DNA from 3 places in the Cronobacter malonaticus LMG 23826 genome. Region 3 is predicted to be linked to each of the others. Evidence: predicted binding sites of a transcription regulator. Region 3 holds the regulator's gene; each other region holds the start of a gene.

Region 1 (5,515 bases), 390 kb from region 3:
GAAACACCTGGCTGATACCGGTGTGCTTGGCGGGATCATCTCGGGTGCGATTGCAGCCTATATGTTCAACCGTTTCTACCGCATTAAGCTTCCTGAGTATCTGGGCTTCTTCGCCGGTAAGCGCTTCGTGCCGATCATCTCTGGTCTGGCGGCGATCTTCACAGGCGTTATCCTGTCCTTCATTTGGCCGCCGATTGGTTCCGCTATCCAGACGTTCTCTCAGTGGGCGGCGTACCAGAACCCGGTTGTGGCGTTTGGTATCTACGGCTTCATCGAGCGCTGCCTGGTGCCGTTTGGTCTGCACCATATCTGGAACGTACCTTTCCAGATGCAGATTGGCGAATTCACCAACGCGGCAGGTCAGGTGTTCCACGGCGATATCCCGCGCTACATGGCGGGCGACCCGACCGCGGGCAAACTCTCTGGCGGCTTCCTGTTTAAAATGTACGGTCTGCCGGCTGCTGCCATCGCTATCTGGCATTCGGCTAAACCGGAAAACCGCGCCAAAGTGGGCGGTATCATGATCTCCGCGGCGCTGACCTCGTTCCTGACCGGTATTACCGAGCCGATCGAGTTCTCCTTCATGTTCGTGGCGCCGATCCTGTACGTTATCCACGCGATTCTGGCAGGTCTGGCTTTCCCGATCTGTATCCTTCTGGGTATGCGTGACGGTACGTCCTTCTCCCACGGCCTGATCGACTTCATCGTTCTGTCCGGTAACAGCAGCAAACTGTGGCTGTTCCCGATTGTGGGCGCGGGCTACGCGGTGGTTTACTACACCATCTTCCGTGTGCTGATCAAAGCGCTGGATCTGAAAACGCCGGGTCGTGAAGACGCTACCGAAGACACCAAAGCCGCTGGCACCAGCGAAATGGCACCGGCTCTGGTGGCCGCGTTTGGTGGTAAAGAGAACATCACTAACCTCGACGCCTGTATCACTCGTCTGCGCGTAAGCGTGGCCGACGTAGCTAAAGTGGATCAGGCTGGCCTGAAGAAACTGGGCGCTGCGGGTGTGGTTGTGGCAGGTTCCGGTGTTCAGGCGATTTTCGGTACCAAGTCCGATAACCTGAAAACCGAAATGGATGAGTACATCCGTAACAGCTAATCCTGGCTGACGGGGAGATAAAAAGAGGGAGGTGCAAGCCTCCCTTTTTTACGTCTGTCATAAGGGTAAAGATGAGAGCGCACAGGGATAGCGTCGATAAACCTCGATCGCGGCAGACATTATTCCGCAGATAAAAAAGGGAGCCATCAGGCTCCCTTTTGTTCGTAGAGATAAATGTCAGAAGCTGTAGCTCGCCGTAACGGAGAAGTTACGAGGTGCGCCGTAGACGCCATACGTGCCCAGATAATCGTAATACTCTTTATCAAACACGTTGTTCAGGTTGGCCTGAACCGCCAGGTTTTTGGTTGCCTGATAACGCGTGAACAGATCCACCACGGTATAGCCGTTCTGGGAAATACGCGTGTCGCCATTTGGCCCAACAATGTCCTGCCAGGTTTTGGTCTGCCAGCGCGCGCCGCCGCCCACGGTCAACGCAGGCAGCGTCGGCAACTGGTAACGCGTGAACAGTTTCATCGTGGTGCGCGGCTGATCCGGGTTAACGGCCACACCATCGCCCGCTTCGGCCACATAGCGGCTGGCGCCGAAGGTCAGTTGCCAGTTATCGGTCAGCGCGCCGTTCAGCTCAAGTTCAACACCTTTACTGACGGTGCCATCAACGGATTTATAGGCCGTCTGTCCGCCGGAGCCAGGGATGATCACACCGGTGTTCACCGCTACATTGTCCTGCTCAATGCGGAACACCGCGAGAGAGGCCGTCAGGCGGGTGTTAAACCAGTCGGCTTTGAGCCCGGCTTCATAGGCCTTACCGGTGGTCGGGTCGAGGAACTCGCTGTTTACATCGCGTTGGCCGCTCGGCTGGAAGATAGAGGTATAGCTGGCATACGCCGACCAGGTATCGTCGATATCGTAAATCAGGCCTGCGTAAGGCGTCACATCATCCGCTTTGCTGCGGCGGATTTCATCCGGCTTACGTTCCAGATTGTATTTCGCATTCCATTCGGTGTATCGCGCGCCCAGGATCAGATGTAGCGGATCGGCAAGTGACAGGCGCGTGGCGGCGTAAATGGATTTCTGACGAATTACGTCGCGCTGGTAGAGCGCAAAGCTGGACCACGTCGGGTTCGCCAGCGTGCTGCCGTTATAGTCGTGAATATTCCCGACATCCATCAGGCCGGAATTATCATTCACCGGATAGGCGTTATCGTAGTTGTTGCGCTGGCGGCTGTAGCTGCCGCCAAACATCATTTCATGCTGACGGCCCGCCAGCTCGTACCCGCCGCGCACGAAGGCGTCGACCGAATCCTGCTTACGCTCGCCCACGTTCCAGCCGCCCCACGCACCCTGCCAGAGCGCGGCGTTGTAACGGCCAGTGGTTTTATCCGGGAAGCCGTCGATATACATCAGGCGGTTATCGAAATTGGTTTCGGCATGCATCGCGTTCACTTTCGCCTCCCAGCCGTTATCGAAGCGCTGCGTCAGGTTGGCAAAAATTTTGGTGGAGTCGAGGTCTGAATACGCCCAGTCGGCGGCGGTGTTAAAACCACGGCGGAAATGCGTCCGGCTGCCGTCGCTGTAAAGGGAAGGGAAGCCGCCCCAGGTCGGGCTGTCCTCTTCGCTTTTCTGATAGTCATAGCCGAGTGACAGCAGTGTCGATTCAGTGATGTCGGCATCCACGACGCCATAAATGAATTTTTTGCGGTAATGGTTACGCTCAACGAAGCTGTCGTTATCCTGATAACCGGCGACCACGCGCCCGCGAACTTTACCGGACTCTACTAGGGGCGACTGCACATCCATCACGTAGCGTTGTTTGTCCCAGCTGCCATAAGTGGCAGAGACGTTGCCTTTGAATGTTTGACTGTCAGCGTGTTTACGCACCATATTCACATACGCCGACGGGTTGCCGGTGCCGCTCATCAGCCCGGCCGCGCCGCGCACGATTTCGATTTTGTCGTAAATCGCCGTGTCGCCCGCGGTGTCGCCAAAGTTCCAGCGGTTATCAAGAAACGTCGGCATATCTTCGTAGGCGAAATTGCTGATGTAAAAACCGCGCGCGAAGAAATTGGTACGGCTGGTGTCGATGCGCGAGGCGGTCACGCCCGTGGTGTTTTCCAGCACATCTTCAATGGTGTTCAGTTGCTGATCCTGCATGCGCTGCTGACTAATGACGCTGACCGACTGCGGAATGTCGCGCGGCACCAGGAGCATTTTCGTACCGGATGTGGTGGTTTTGACGCTGTAATCCTGTGACTCGTCAGGCGTGCCGCTGTCAGCGGCGGCATCGACCACAATCGTATCGCTGGCGGCTGGCGCTGCGTAAGCCGCGGGCGCTGCCAGCGCGCTGGCGATACTGAGCGCGAGCAAAGAGGGAAGGGAAGACGTCGGAACGACGCCCTGACGGAGTGCATGCTTAGCCATGTGTTGCCCTTAAAAAAAGAAAATGATGCTGCGCATCAGGCTGTTGTCATACGACGCTTTCCGGCGGCTTCCTGGCCTGATGAAAAGAGTGCGCGGGACTAAAACAACGTTCCACTGTCAATAAGAATGAGAAATATAATCATTTGTCTTTGCGGTGTAAACAAATGTAAGACGCGTTACAAACTCATGCGTAAGCAGAGCGGGATAACTATCAGGCGCAGCGGTATCAGGAGACGCGGGCAGTGCGCTATAAATATCCGCTTTATAAAGAAAAACCGGGGCAAAGGTTGAAAGGAAGCGATTATCTCGCTCATACTCTTAACGTTTATCCAAGAAGGAAAAAAACCATGGCCGAAGAAACCATTTTCAGCAAAATTATTCGTCGTGAAATCCCTGCCGATATTGTTTATCAGGATGAGCTTGTCACTGCGTTTCGCGATATTTCTCCCCAGGCCCCGACCCACATTTTGATTGTTCCGAACGTGCTGGTGCCAACGGTCAATGACGTCACGGCGGAACACGAGCAGGCGCTGGGGCGTCTTTTTACCGTCGCGGCGAAAATCGCACAGCAGGAAGGCATCGCGGAAGATGGCTATCGCCTCATCATGAACTGCAATCGTCACGGCGGGCAGGAGGTTTACCACATCCATATGCATCTGGTCGGTGGCCGCGCGCTGGGGCCGATGCTTGCGCATAAAGGCCTCTGAGATGGCCCGCGTACGCACAGGCTGGCTGTTGGCCGCGTTGCTGATGGCGGGTTGCCGCTCCGCGCCAACCATTCCCGTTAGCGACGATCAGGCGGTAGTGATGGAATCCAGCGTGCTGGCGGCGGGCATCACCGCTGAAAAACCAGACTTTTCTTTGCAAAACGGCAAGCCTGTCGCCGCCGCGACCATTTACAATAACAAAGACGCGCCCGTTACCGTGCACTACCGCTTTTACTGGTATGACGCCCGCGGGCTGGAAGGCCAGCCGCTGGAAGTCCCGCAGACGGTCGTTATCCCGGCCCAGGGACGCGTAACGGTGACCAGTCAGACTGACTATCTGGCGGCACGGAAAGCCCGTCTTTATCTCTATCTCTGAAGGGGGAAATGTTGAACAGAATGTATCGCTATGCGCTGCTGGCGACCGTCGCCCTGGCGCTGTCGGGCTGTATTTTGCCCGGCGAGCAAAAACCGGCACCGGTTGAAGAAGCGCAGCCAGGCACGCAGCAACCGACGCAGCCTGTACCAGAGCCGACGCAGCCGGTACCAACCGTGCCGTCCGTCCCGTCGATTCCGGCGCAGCCTGGCCCGATTGAACATCAGCCTGAAAACGCGACGCCTGAGCCAAAAGCGCGTACCTATGACTGGAACAGCGCAATGGCGCCGATGGTCGGCAAAATGTTGCAGGCTGACGGGGTGAACGCAGGCAGCGTGCTGCTGGTCGATAGCGTGAACAACCGCACCAATGGTTCGCTGCAAACCGGCCCGGCTACCGAAGCCCTGCGCGGCGCGCTGGCGAATAATGCCAAATTCACGCTCGTTTCTGCGCAGCAGCTTTCAATGGCGAAACAGCAACTGGGCCTTTCGCCGCAGGATAGCCTCGGCTCGCGCAGTAAAGCCATCGGCATCGCCCGCAACGTGGGCGCGCAGTACGTGCTTTACGCCAACGCCAGCGGCAATGTGAATGCGCCTACGCTGCAAATGCAGCTGATGCTGGTACAGACCGGCGAAATTATCTGGTCAGGTAAAGGTGCCGTTCAGCAAACCCAGTAATCTGAGCCCGGAAGGGTTCTTAGCGCAAAGTTTTCCGGCGGCTTCGGCCGCCGGTGTCGTTTGTGCGCTGCCCGGCCTCAGCGACGGCGCCTGGCAGGTGGTCGTTGATGATGAAACGCTGGTGGCGCGCCGCGACGTGCGCAAAAGCCGCGCCCGCAGCCCGCGCCAGTATCGCGCGCTGAAACGGCTGCCTGTGACGCTCGCCCCGCGCCCGCGCTGTTGCGTCAACGGCTGGCTGGCGGTCACGTTTTTACCGGGTGAGATCCAGGACGCG
Region 2 (5,515 bases), 2.0 Mb from region 3:
GCGCGCGCTCAGCCAGTCGCTCGCACAGGTGAACGTGAAGTGTGATTTCGTGTCAGTGCCGACGCACCCGACCATCACCAAGCTGCGCGTGCTGTCGCGCAACCAGCAGCTGATCCGCCTCGATTTTGAAGAAGGCTTCGATGGCGTGGATCCCGAGCCGCTGCATGAGCGCATTAACCAGGCGCTCGGGCAGATTGGTGCGCTGGTGCTTTCTGACTACGCCAAAGGCGCGCTTGCAAGCGTACAGCAGATGATCCAGCTGGCGCGCAAAGCCGGCGTTCCGGTGCTTATCGATCCGAAAGGCACCGATTTCGAGCGCTATCGCGGCGCGACATTGCTGACGCCAAACCTGTCGGAATTCGAAGCGGTGGCGGGCAAGTGTAAAACCGAGCAGGACATTGTCGAGCGCGGTATGAAACTCATCGCTGATTTCGACCTCAGCGCGCTGCTGGTGACCCGCTCAGAGCAGGGCATGACGCTGCTGCAACCGGGCAAAGCGCCGTTCCACCTGCCGACGCAGGCGCAGGAAGTCTATGACGTGACCGGCGCGGGCGATACCGTGATTGGCGTGCTGGCGGCGACGCTGGCCTCCGGCAATTCGCTGGAAGAAGCGTGCTTCTTCGCGAACGCGGCGGCGGGCGTGGTGGTCGGCAAACTCGGTACGTCAACCGTGTCGCCGGTGGAACTGGAAAACGCGGTGCGCGGGCGCGCGGAGACGGGCTTTGGCGTGATGAGCGAGGCGGCGCTGAAAGAAGCCGTACTGTCGGCACGCAAGCGCGGCGAGAAAGTAGTGATGACCAACGGCGTGTTCGACATCCTCCACGCAGGCCACGTCTCGTATCTGGCGAATGCCCGCAAGCTTGGCGACCGTCTGATTGTGGCGGTCAACAGCGATGCCTCCACCCGACGCCTGAAAGGCGATACGCGCCCGGTAAACCCGCAGGAGCAGCGTATGATTGTGCTGGCCGCGCTGGAAGCGGTAGACTGGGTGGTGCCGTTTGAAGAAGACACGCCGCAGCGGCTTATCAGCGAAATTTTGCCGGATCTGCTGGTTAAAGGCGGCGACTATAAGCCTGAAGATATCGCGGGCAGCAAAGAGGTGTGGGCGAATGGCGGGGACGTCATGGTGCTGAACTTCGAAGATGGCTGCTCGACCACCAACATCATCAAAAAGATCCAGAAGAACAGCTAACGCGCGTTGTGCGAACGCCCCTTGCCTGGCAGGGGGCGTTGTCGTTTCTGTCAGTCCTGCTTGTCGAGGCTATCGACCGGCGGAATGGCAGGCGGCGGCGTTACGGCAGTCACGGGCGCGCTGGCGCTGCCTGTGGTCGTGGTCGCTGAGGCGTCAGCCGGTGCGGAGGTGGTCGCGCCACGCGATTCCAGCGCGGTCAGACGCTGCTCCAGCGCCGTCAGTTTCTCGCGAGTGCGCAGCAGTATCTGCGTCTGCACGTCAAATTCCTCACGGCTCACCAGATCCAGGCGAGACAGCTGGGCCTGCAGTACCTGGCGGATTTTCTTCTCAACATCTTCCCCGATCTCACGGATCCCTTTTGGCATCGATTCATGGACCTGACGGGCGATCTGTTCAATTTTCTTCGGGTCAATCATAGCGGTTTCCCTGATCTGGTATGGTCTGAAGAGTAATTGTAATCGCTGATCGGAAGGGTATAAACCGGAAATGTTTGAATCTCATGCATTGCCGACGATTATCAATGGCGTTATAGTTATCCCGCTTATTCTCAGGGCGGGGTGAAATTCCCCACCGGCGGTAAATCAGGCTAATCAGGCTTCTGCGCGCAAGCGAAGACGCAAGATAAACTGAAAGCCCGCGAGCGCTTCAGGCTGTTTCTGAAGGTCAGCAGATCCGGTGTAATTCCGGGGCCGACGGTTAAAGTCCGGATGGGAGAGGGTAACGATCTGCCTGGGCTTGCGCCCACTCACGTTATTTTGCTTGCCGCTTGCCGGCACTCCTAAGACCGCCCTGATTCTGGTAATCCATATAATTAATGAGGTTTCTTTACCATGAATCAGACGCTTCTTTCTGCTTTTGGCACCGCTTTTGAACGCGTGGAAAACGCGATCGCCGCACTGCGCGAAGGGCGCGGCGTGATGGTGCTCGATGACGAGAACCGTGAAAACGAAGGCGACATGATTTTCGCCGCCGAAACCATGACCGTTGAACAGATGGCGCTGACCATCCGTCACGGCAGCGGCATTGTCTGCCTGTGCCTGACCGAAGAACGCCGTAAACAGCTCGACCTGCCGATGATGGTGGAAAACAACACCAGCGCGTTCGGCACCGGTTTTACTGTAACCATCGAAGCGGCGCACGGCGTGACCACCGGCGTTTCCGCCGCCGACCGCATCACGACCATTCGCGCGGCGATTGCCGACGACGCGAAACCGTCCGATCTGCACCGTCCTGGCCACGTTTTCCCGCTGCGCGCGCAGCCGGGCGGCGTACTGACCCGCGGCGGCCACACCGAAGCGACCATCGATTTAGTCTCGCTGGCGGGCTTTAAACCGGCAGGCGTGCTGTGTGAACTGACTAACGACGACGGGACCATGGCGCGCGCGCCGGAGTGCATCGCGTTTGCCCGCGAACACAATATGCCGGTCGTGACTATTGAAGATTTAGTGAGCTATCGCCAGGCGCAGGAGCGCAAAGCGAGCTGACAAAAAGCCCGGCAATCGCCGGGCCTGAAGGCTTCTGAAAAGCCCGGCTTGATCGGGCTTTTTTATTAGCCGCTAAGGCCGCTGGTTTGCAGCAGCGTCAGGCTTAATCCCATCACCGACATGCCGCACAGCACGCCGTAGCTTGGGTTGTTATGCGGATCGATCTCTTTGGCAAGCGGCATCAGCTCATCCACCGACAGTGCCACCATGATCCCGGCGACCGCCGCCATAATCGCCGCCATGACCACCGGCGACACCATGGTGCCGAGAATAAGCCACGCCAGCACGCCGCCCAGAATTTCGGCCATCCCGGAGAGCCCCGCCCAGATAACCGCTTTACGGCGCGAGCCGGTGGCCGCGTAAACCGGGCCTGCCACCGCCAGTCCTTCAGGAATGTTGTGTAAGGCGACCGCGAGCGCAATCCCGAAGCCCAGCTCCAGGTTGGTACTGGCCGTCACATAGGTGGCGATACCTTCCGGGAAGTTATGCAGGCTGATGCCAAGCGTCAGAAGAAGGGCGGTGCGGCGCAGATTACGTGACGCATGGGCAGGCGGCGGATCGATAAGATCCTGCGGGTGCGCGTGCGGCAATATGCGGTCGAGCGCGAAATAGCCGAGCAGGCCGACGATAAACATGCCGTAGCCCAGCACCGGCGACATGCCTTCCTCGCCGAGCGCGGCGGGCAGCATTTCCATTAACGAAATCAGCAGCATAATGCCTGCGGCAAAGCCCAGCGAGAAAGCCAGCAGCCGGTTAGAAGGCTTCTGCCCCAGCACACCGAGCAGCGCGCCGATAAACGTGGCGCCGCCCGCCAGTAAGGTCAGGATCAGAGGCACTGACATCGAATACTCCTTTTTGATAATGATTATCATTAATTTATCGGGCGGAACGGAAAAGTCGAGGCCCGTCCGTGGCTTTTACAGATTACTTACATTCAAATTTTCTGACGGTCTTCATCACGGTTATCTCCGTTCTTTCTGCGCGCAACCGGCGTAAGGTAAGTCCCATGATATTACCGTTTCAGGATACAAAAATGACCGCTTCCTCTCGCATGCCCGCACTGTTTTTGGGCCACGGCAGCCCGATGAACGTGCTGGAAGATAACTGTTATACCCGCGCCTGGCGAGAGCTTGGCGAAACGCTGCCGCGCCCGAAAGCCATTGTGATGGTCTCGGCCCACTGGTTTACGCGCGGCACCGGCGTGACCGCGATGGAGCAGCCGCAAACCATTCACGATTTCGGCGGTTTCCCGCAGGCGCTGTACGATACGCATTATCCGGCACCCGGCTCGCCCGCGCTGGCACTGCGCGTCGTGGATCTCCTGGCACCGGTGCCAGTCACGCTTGATAAAGAAGCCTGGGGCTTTGACCACGGTGCATGGGGCGTGCTGATAAAAATGTATCCGCAGGCCGATATTCCGCTGGTGCAACTGAGTATAGACAGCACCAAACCCCCGGCCTGGCACTATCAGATGGGCCAGCGACTGGCGACGCTTCGTGACGAAGGCGTCATGCTGGTGGCGAGCGGCAACGTCGTCCATAACCTGCGTACCGCGCGCTGGCATGGCGAAGGCGAACCCTATCCGTGGGCAGAGTCGTTCAATAACTTTGTTAAAGAGAATCTGACGTGGCGCGGCGAGGCGGCGGATCACCCGCTGGTCAACTATCTGGAGCATCCCGGCGGCAGCCTGTCGAACCCGACGGCGGAGCATTTCCTGCCGCTGCTGTATGTACTTGGCGCGTGGAACGGCGACGAGCCGGTGACGATACCGATCGACGGGCTGGAAATGGCGTCGTTGAGTATGTTGTCGGTACAGGTGGGTTAAGAATGGCGCCCTGGGGCGCCATCGCGGTTATTCCACAAACAGGTGTGGATAGAAGCGGGAGAGATCCTGGGTGATCAGCGCCTTATCTTCACGGATACCGATCCCGGCGGGCTGATCGTTGATAAGCCAGCTGCCGATAAGCGTGTAGCTGTCACCGAATCTCGGCAGCGGATGGAACTGCTGCACGATAGTGCCTTCTTCGCCATACGGACCCTCCACCTGCTCAATGGTCTGGCCGTTCTCGATAATCGAGACGTTAGCGCCTTCACGGGAGAACAGAGGCTTAACCACATATTTCTCCATTGGCGGCGGGTTATCTTCGCTGAAGTACGCGGGTAGCAGGTTAGGGTGATTCGGGTAGAGCTCCCAGAGCAGTGGCAGCAGCGCCTTGTTGGAGATAATGCTCTTCCACGCAGGCTCCAGCCAGCGCACGCCTGCGTCCTCAAGCTTGGTGGAGAAGGTTTCGCGCAGCATGTATTCCCACGGATAGAGCTTAAACAGGTTGCTGATGACCTGATCCTGGAGATCGGTAAACTGCCCTTTTTCGCCAAGGCCGATATCTTCAATAAATAGAAAATCGTTCTCGATCCCGGCTTCGCTGGCGCAATCCTGTAAATACTGCACCGTGCCGCGATCTTCCACCGTATCGCGACAGCAGGCGAGATGCAGGCGGCTAAAGCCGTACTGCGCTTTCAGCTCGCCGAAACGCTCGATGATCTTCTCCTGGAGGCTGTTGAACTGATCGCTGCCCTGCGGGAGATTCCCGGCGCGCAGCTGATCTTCGAGCCAGATCCACTGAAAGAACGCCGCTTCATATAAAGAGGTTGGCGTATCGGCGTTATTTTCGAGAAGTTTTGGCTCGCCGCGTCCGTCCCAGGCGAGATCGAGACGCGAATAAAGCGACGGCTGGCCGCTGCGCCAGGACTGACGTACAAACTCCCACGTGTGCTTCGGAATGCGGAATTTTGTCATCAGCGCATCGCTCGCGACCACTTTCTCCACCACCTGTAAGCA
Region 3 (5,515 bases):
AGGACAAGCCCTGGGCGCGCTCACCAGTGTGTCAAAAAATGGTGCAGGACGGCGTGGTGGCTGATGTCGAACACCTCTCCAGCTACTTTGGCGCGCAAGTGAGCAAGCTCGTTAAGGCGCACGGCATCGACACCATGCAGGCGTGGCAGGACGGGCTAAAAGATGCGAAAGACGCCAGCGCGTTCGCCACCTCGCACGTTAACGTCAACTTCTGGGACACGCTCTACTGGGGCGGTTTCGATACAGCGAACGACTGGGCGAATAAAGGTTTTCGCGTGGTGGTCTCTAACCCGGATTATGTCTATCTGGATTTCCCGAACGAAGTAAACCCGGCCGAGAGCGGCTACTACTGGGGCACGCGCTTTAGCGACGAGCGCAAGATTTTCAGCTTCGCGCCGGATAACCTGCCGCAAAACGCCGAAACCTCTGTCGATCGCGACGGCAACGCGTTCAGCGCAAAATCTGACAAGCCGTGGCCAGGTGCGTATGGCCTCTCGGCGCAGCTCTGGAGTGAAGTGGTACGCACCGATAAACAAATGGAGTACATGATGTACCCGCGTCTGCTTTCCGTTGCGGAGCGCGCCTGGCATCGCGCCGCCTGGGAGCAGGATTATCAGGCAGGTCGCGAATATAAAGGCGGCGAGACCCATCTGGTGGACGTAAAAGCGCTTCATGACGACTGGACGCGCTTTGCGAACCTGGCGGGCAGCCGTGAACTGCCGAAGCTCGAAAAAGCGGGCGTGCAGTTCCGCCTGCCGGTACCGGGCGCGCGGATTAACAACGGCGTGTTGCGGATGAACAACAGCTTACCTGGTGTTGCAATGGAATACTCCACTGACGGCGGCGCGCGCTGGCAGCGCTACGACGATGCGAAGCCGCCACGCGTGACGGGTGCCGTGCAGGTCCGCAGCGTCAGCAGTGACGGTAAACGCTACAGCCGTGTTGATAACGTACAGCCGTAACGCAATAAAAAAGCCAGCCTGTGGGCTGGCTTTTTCATGTCGGGTGCCGTATGCCTTACAGCGACTCAGGCAGATGGTGAACCGCGACCAGTTTGCCTTTGCTTATCTCAATATTTTTCGCACCGCGCAACTGAGAAAGGGTTTTCATCACCATGCTGCGGGAAAGGTTGGTTTTTTTAACAATATAATCAGCCACGTTAATCCGGTTGCGCATGAACTCATCCATTGCCGCCAGACAATCGATATTTGCTTTAATCATGCTATAGCTGTTTCGCCCCATCATAATTTCTTCACGATAGCAAAGCATATTAATAATCCATGAGGACAAAATAAGCAGATGTAACTGACAGTGATTTTTTTCGATCTCCTGAATGAAATAATCAAAAGGAATTAACTGATAATGACATTCAGAATCCGCCTGTAATTTGGCGAATTGAGTTTTACCTAAATTCCTCGCCAGACCCAGCACCGACGGCGCACTGCTTTTTTCGATAAGCAGTCGATCGCTCTGGCGCATCAGAGAGAACTGACCGCCGCGAATGATGCAGATCTCCCCGTCCCGAAGCGGGATCAGCGTATTTTTTTCTGCACGAGACCAGTTGCCGTAGCTATTGAAAATATCCGCGATACGGTAAATCTCAGCAAGCGGTTTAGGGGGTAAGACCATGTTGGTTACCTTATATAAAATAAAATTAAATCGTTGCTGTATCTTAATGGATGGATTTTTATTGCTGCAATAAGGGGCAGGAGAGATAAAAGAAGAAACAGGGATAATCTGATGTCTAAACGATTGAGTGATAAAGATATTTATCTTTTCTGAATTTCGATTTAATAAAATATATGTGGTTTAATTAAGCATTGTGCGCTGTATTAAAATACCCTAACTTTTTAAGTTTATCTAAAAAAATACATTTCTGTTTTCGGTGCAGCGTTTTCAGGCAATAAAAAAGCCGACAAATGTCGGCCTGGATGATGCAATGTGCGAGTGTTATTTCCCGCCAGCCTCGTGGGCGTGTTCGTTTTCGCGGCAGTCGCCATCCGCGCAGTGACCGTACAGATAGAGACTGTGGTTGGTCAGGCGAATGCCATGGCGCGTGGCGATCTCACGCTGACGCGCTTCAATAGAGTCATCACTGAATTCGATCACTTTGCCGCAATCGAGGCAAATCAGGTGATCGTGATGATGCTGTTGCGTCAGCTCAAAAACGGATTTACCGCCTTCGAAGTTGTGACGAGTGACGATGCCGGCATCGTCGAACTGGTTAAGTACGCGATAGACCGTGGCAAGGCCAATCTCTTCACCCATGTCAATCAGACGCTTATAGAGGTCTTCCGCACTGACATGATGATTGACCGGTTCCTGCAGCACTTCGAGGATTTTTAATCGAGGAAGCGTGACTTTCAGGCCGGCTTTCTTTAATGCGGTATTGTTGTCAGTCATGCGGAATCTGTCCTGTTGCTTAACGACTCGCTCCGGAAGGGAGCGATACATCGGATACGCCGAAGATGAATGCGTCTCATTATAGAACTGACATGCCTAAATGAAAACCGCAAGCGTCCGGCAAAAAAGAGCTTAAAAATCGTGGGCCAGCCAGCGTTTTCACGTGGAGAGCCTGATAATTAAGAAAGCCATTGTACAGCGTAGTGAGGGAAAGTTAAAAATTTGTAGCAATTATTTTCATTGCTTTTATCTATCAAACGGCGCGGAACGGTGCCCGCGCCGCTTATCATCAGGCGTTGATGATTTCCTGCAGATGAAGCTCTTCGGAAACCTGTTTGACCCATTTTTCAACGCGCTCAGCGGTCAGTTCCGGCTGGCGATCTTCGTCAATCGCGAGACCAACGAAGTGATCGTCGTCCGCCAGACCTTTAGAGGCTTCAAAATGGTAGCCTTCGGTCGGCCAGTGGCCAACGATGGTCGCACCGCGCGGTTCGATAATGTCGCGAATGGTGCCCAGCGCGTCGCAGAAGTATTCTGCATAATCTTCCTGGTCGCCGCAGCCAAAGAGCGCTACCAGCTTGCCGTTGAAGTCAATTTCTTCGAGCGTCGGGAAGAAATCGTCCCAGTCGCACTGCGCTTCGCCGTAGTACCAGGTCGGGATGCCAAGCAGAAGAATATCGAACGCTTCCAGATCCTCTTTGCTGCTTTTAGCAATGTCATGCACTTCAGCAACGTCAGTCCCGAGCTGTTTCTGGATAATTTTTGCGATATTTTCGGTATTGCCGGTGTCGCTGCCGAAAAAGATGCCTACGATTGCCATAAGAAGAATAACCTCTTGAATCTAAATGTAATGGTGCTGGCATAACGCCCACAGATAGGGCAATCATAGCAGAACAGAAGAAGGTGCGGAAACGGTATCAGGCGCCGGGTGCACTCTCTGCTACATTGCCCCGTCCTTTTGGGTAAAATTCAGACCAGACCTTACTCCTGCAAGGCTTTCAGCTGCGCGAGCAGCATCGCTTCTATCAGCTCGCTGCGGCTGATATTGCGCGCCTGCGCGAGATGGTTCAGCGCGTCTACCGCATCGGCGTTCAGCTTCAGCTCCACGCGCTTAAGCCCGCGAACTTTGTCACGCTTAAGCTGGTTGCGCTTATTGATGCGCAGCTGTTCGTCGCGCGACAGCGGATTGGTTTTCGGTCTGCCCGGACGGCGTTCATCCGCGAAGAGATCGAGCGTTGTGCGGTCCGTTTGTTCTTTTGCCATGGTATGAGTATAGACAGGGGAAACAGGCTGCCGTGGCGTGGCCCGGCGGTATTTCAGCGCGCCATCATACATGAGGCAGCGAAGCGCGCCAACGCATCCGGCGCGCGAGGGCGCCGGTCGGTCTGTTTTTAATCAGTTTCCAGAAAGCGACGAATCGCGCGCAGCACCGCCTGCGGTTTTTCGGCATGCACCCAGTGGCCTGCGCCCGCAATCACATGCGCGCGGGCTTTGGGGAATTGTGAGAGCAGCGCCTCGCGGTGCGCCTCTTCCACATAAGGCGACGCACCGCCGCGAATAAACAGCGCCGGGCCGTGCCAGGCTGGCACCGTTTCCCAGCCGACAATATGCGAATACTGGTTCCACAGCACCGGCACGTTAAAGCGCCACTCGCCATCGACAAACGATTTCAGCAGAAACTGCACCACGCCTTCCTCAGCAATATGCTGGCGCATAATCTCCGCCGCCTGCTGGCGAGAGGTGACGCCCGCGTCGTTCACGGCGTTCACCGCTGTGAATATTTCATCGTGACGGCGCACCTGGTAATCGACCGGCGCGATATCAATCGCCACCAGCTTTTCAATGCGCTCCGGCGCAAGGGCGGTCACCGCCATCGCCGCTTTGCCGCCCATCGAATGACCGATAAGAATCACCTTATTCAGCCCCAGCGCATCCAGCGTTTCGAGAATATCCTGCGCCATCGCCGGATAATCCATCGTCTCGCTGCGCCCGGAAAGCCCGTGATTTCGCAAATCAACCTGCACAACGTCATGATCCGCCACCAGATCGCGGGCCAGCACGCCCAAGTTATCCAGGCTGCCAAACAGCCCGTGAATTAACACAATCGGTGTATTTTGAGTCGGTTGTTGCGCAGATTGCGTGCGGGTATTTAATTTCATGGCAAAGTTCTTTTTTGGCGACTGACAGGTTAGGTTATCATGTTGACCATTCTGCCGCCCGGCTGCAAGGTTCCAGTTAATTCCGACTTTTGCGGCCTTCCTGGTTTGACGCTATCCGCTGTTGGGTTTTAACTTTATACTCCCAACGACTTGTATTCAGAAAAGATATCGCACTGGATTAAGATGAAAACGATTGAAGTTGATGACGAGCTGTATCGCTACATTGCCAGCCACACCCTGCATATTGGCGAAAGCGCGTCCGACATTTTACGGCGCATGTTGAAATTTTCCGCCTCCTCGCAATTAGCCGCTACACCCGCCAAAGCAGAGACTCCCGCCACTGTTGCGCCCGCCGCTGAGCCTGAAAAGCCAGTGAACCCGGCGCGCGACCGCGTGCGAGCGATGCGTGAACTGCTGTTATCGGATGAATACGCCGAACAAAAACGCGCGGTCAATCGTTTTATGCTGGTGCTGTCTACACTCTATTCACTGGATGCAAATACTTTTGCCGAAGCGACCGAGTCGTTACACGGCCGTACCCGCGTCTATTTCGCTGGTGACGAGCAAACGCTGCTGCAAAGTGGTAACCAGACGAAACCCCGCCACGTGCCGGGCACGCCGTACTGGGTGATTACGAATACGAATACAGGCCGCAAATGCAGCATGATCGAACACATCATGCAGACCATGCAGTTCCCGGCGGAATTGATTGAGAAGGTTTGCGGCACCATTTAACTCTTGCGTCAGAAGGACCAGGCCATGGCAGTCAATAACCGTGCGGGACAGCCTGCACAACAGAGTGATTTAATCAACGTCGCCCAGCTTACCGCACAGTACTACGTGCTGAAGCCGGAAGTGGGTAATGCGGAACATGCGGTGAAGTTCGGTACGTCCGGCCACCGTGGGAGCGCCGCGCGCCACAGCTTTAACGAGCCGCACATTCTGGCGATAGC

What was found. Region 3 encodes Fur, which represses iron uptake genes when iron is present. Its sites were predicted from a motif close to ATAATAATGAGAACNACTATCAA; they were not measured.
Region 1: a site for Fur is predicted at 3,605-3,627, ahead of fhuE (ferric-rhodotorulic acid/ferric-coprogen receptor FhuE). Genes of this name have one in related genera too.
Region 2: a site for Fur is predicted at 3,532-3,554, ahead of zupT (zinc transporter ZupT). Genes of this name have one in related genera too.

The regions. Positions count from the first base shown of each region.
Region 1 covers NZ_CP013940.1:2,438,692-2,444,206, reverse strand. Annotated here, with positions in the region: gene ptsG (PTS glucose transporter subunit IIBC) at 1-1,105, shown strand, start outside; gene fhuE (ferric-rhodotorulic acid/ferric-coprogen receptor FhuE) at 1,283-3,484, opposite strand; gene hinT (purine nucleoside phosphoramidase) at 3,832-4,191, shown strand; gene AFK66_RS11515 (YcfL family putative periplasmic lipoprotein) at 4,193-4,567, shown strand; gene lpoB (penicillin-binding protein activator LpoB) at 4,576-5,241, shown strand; gene thiK (thiamine kinase) at 5,219-5,515, shown strand, end outside.
Region 2 covers NZ_CP013940.1:545,852-551,366, forward strand. Annotated here, with positions in the region: gene hldE (bifunctional D-glycero-beta-D-manno-heptose-7-phosphate kinase/D-glycero-beta-D-manno-heptose 1-phosphate adenylyltransferase HldE) at 1-1,192, shown strand, start outside; gene ubiK (ubiquinone biosynthesis accessory factor UbiK) at 1,243-1,608, opposite strand; FMN riboswitch at 1,732-1,915, shown strand; gene ribB (3,4-dihydroxy-2-butanone-4-phosphate synthase) at 2,023-2,676, shown strand; gene zupT (zinc transporter ZupT) at 2,742-3,518, opposite strand; gene ygiD (4,5-DOPA-extradiol-dioxygenase) at 3,710-4,501, shown strand; gene AFK66_RS02610 (glutathionylspermidine synthase family protein) at 4,529-5,515, opposite strand, start outside.
Region 3 covers NZ_CP013940.1:2,829,808-2,835,322, reverse strand. Annotated here, with positions in the region: gene AFK66_RS13360 (beta-N-acetylhexosaminidase) at 1-962, shown strand, start outside; gene AFK66_RS13355 (helix-turn-helix domain-containing protein) at 1,018-1,629, opposite strand; gene fur (ferric iron uptake transcriptional regulator) at 1,951-2,403, opposite strand; gene fldA (flavodoxin FldA) at 2,693-3,223, opposite strand; gene ybfE (LexA regulated protein) at 3,385-3,666, opposite strand; gene ybfF (esterase) at 3,795-4,562, opposite strand; gene seqA (replication initiation negative regulator SeqA) at 4,746-5,297, shown strand; gene pgm (phosphoglucomutase (alpha-D-glucose-1,6-bisphosphate-dependent)) at 5,322-5,515, shown strand, end outside.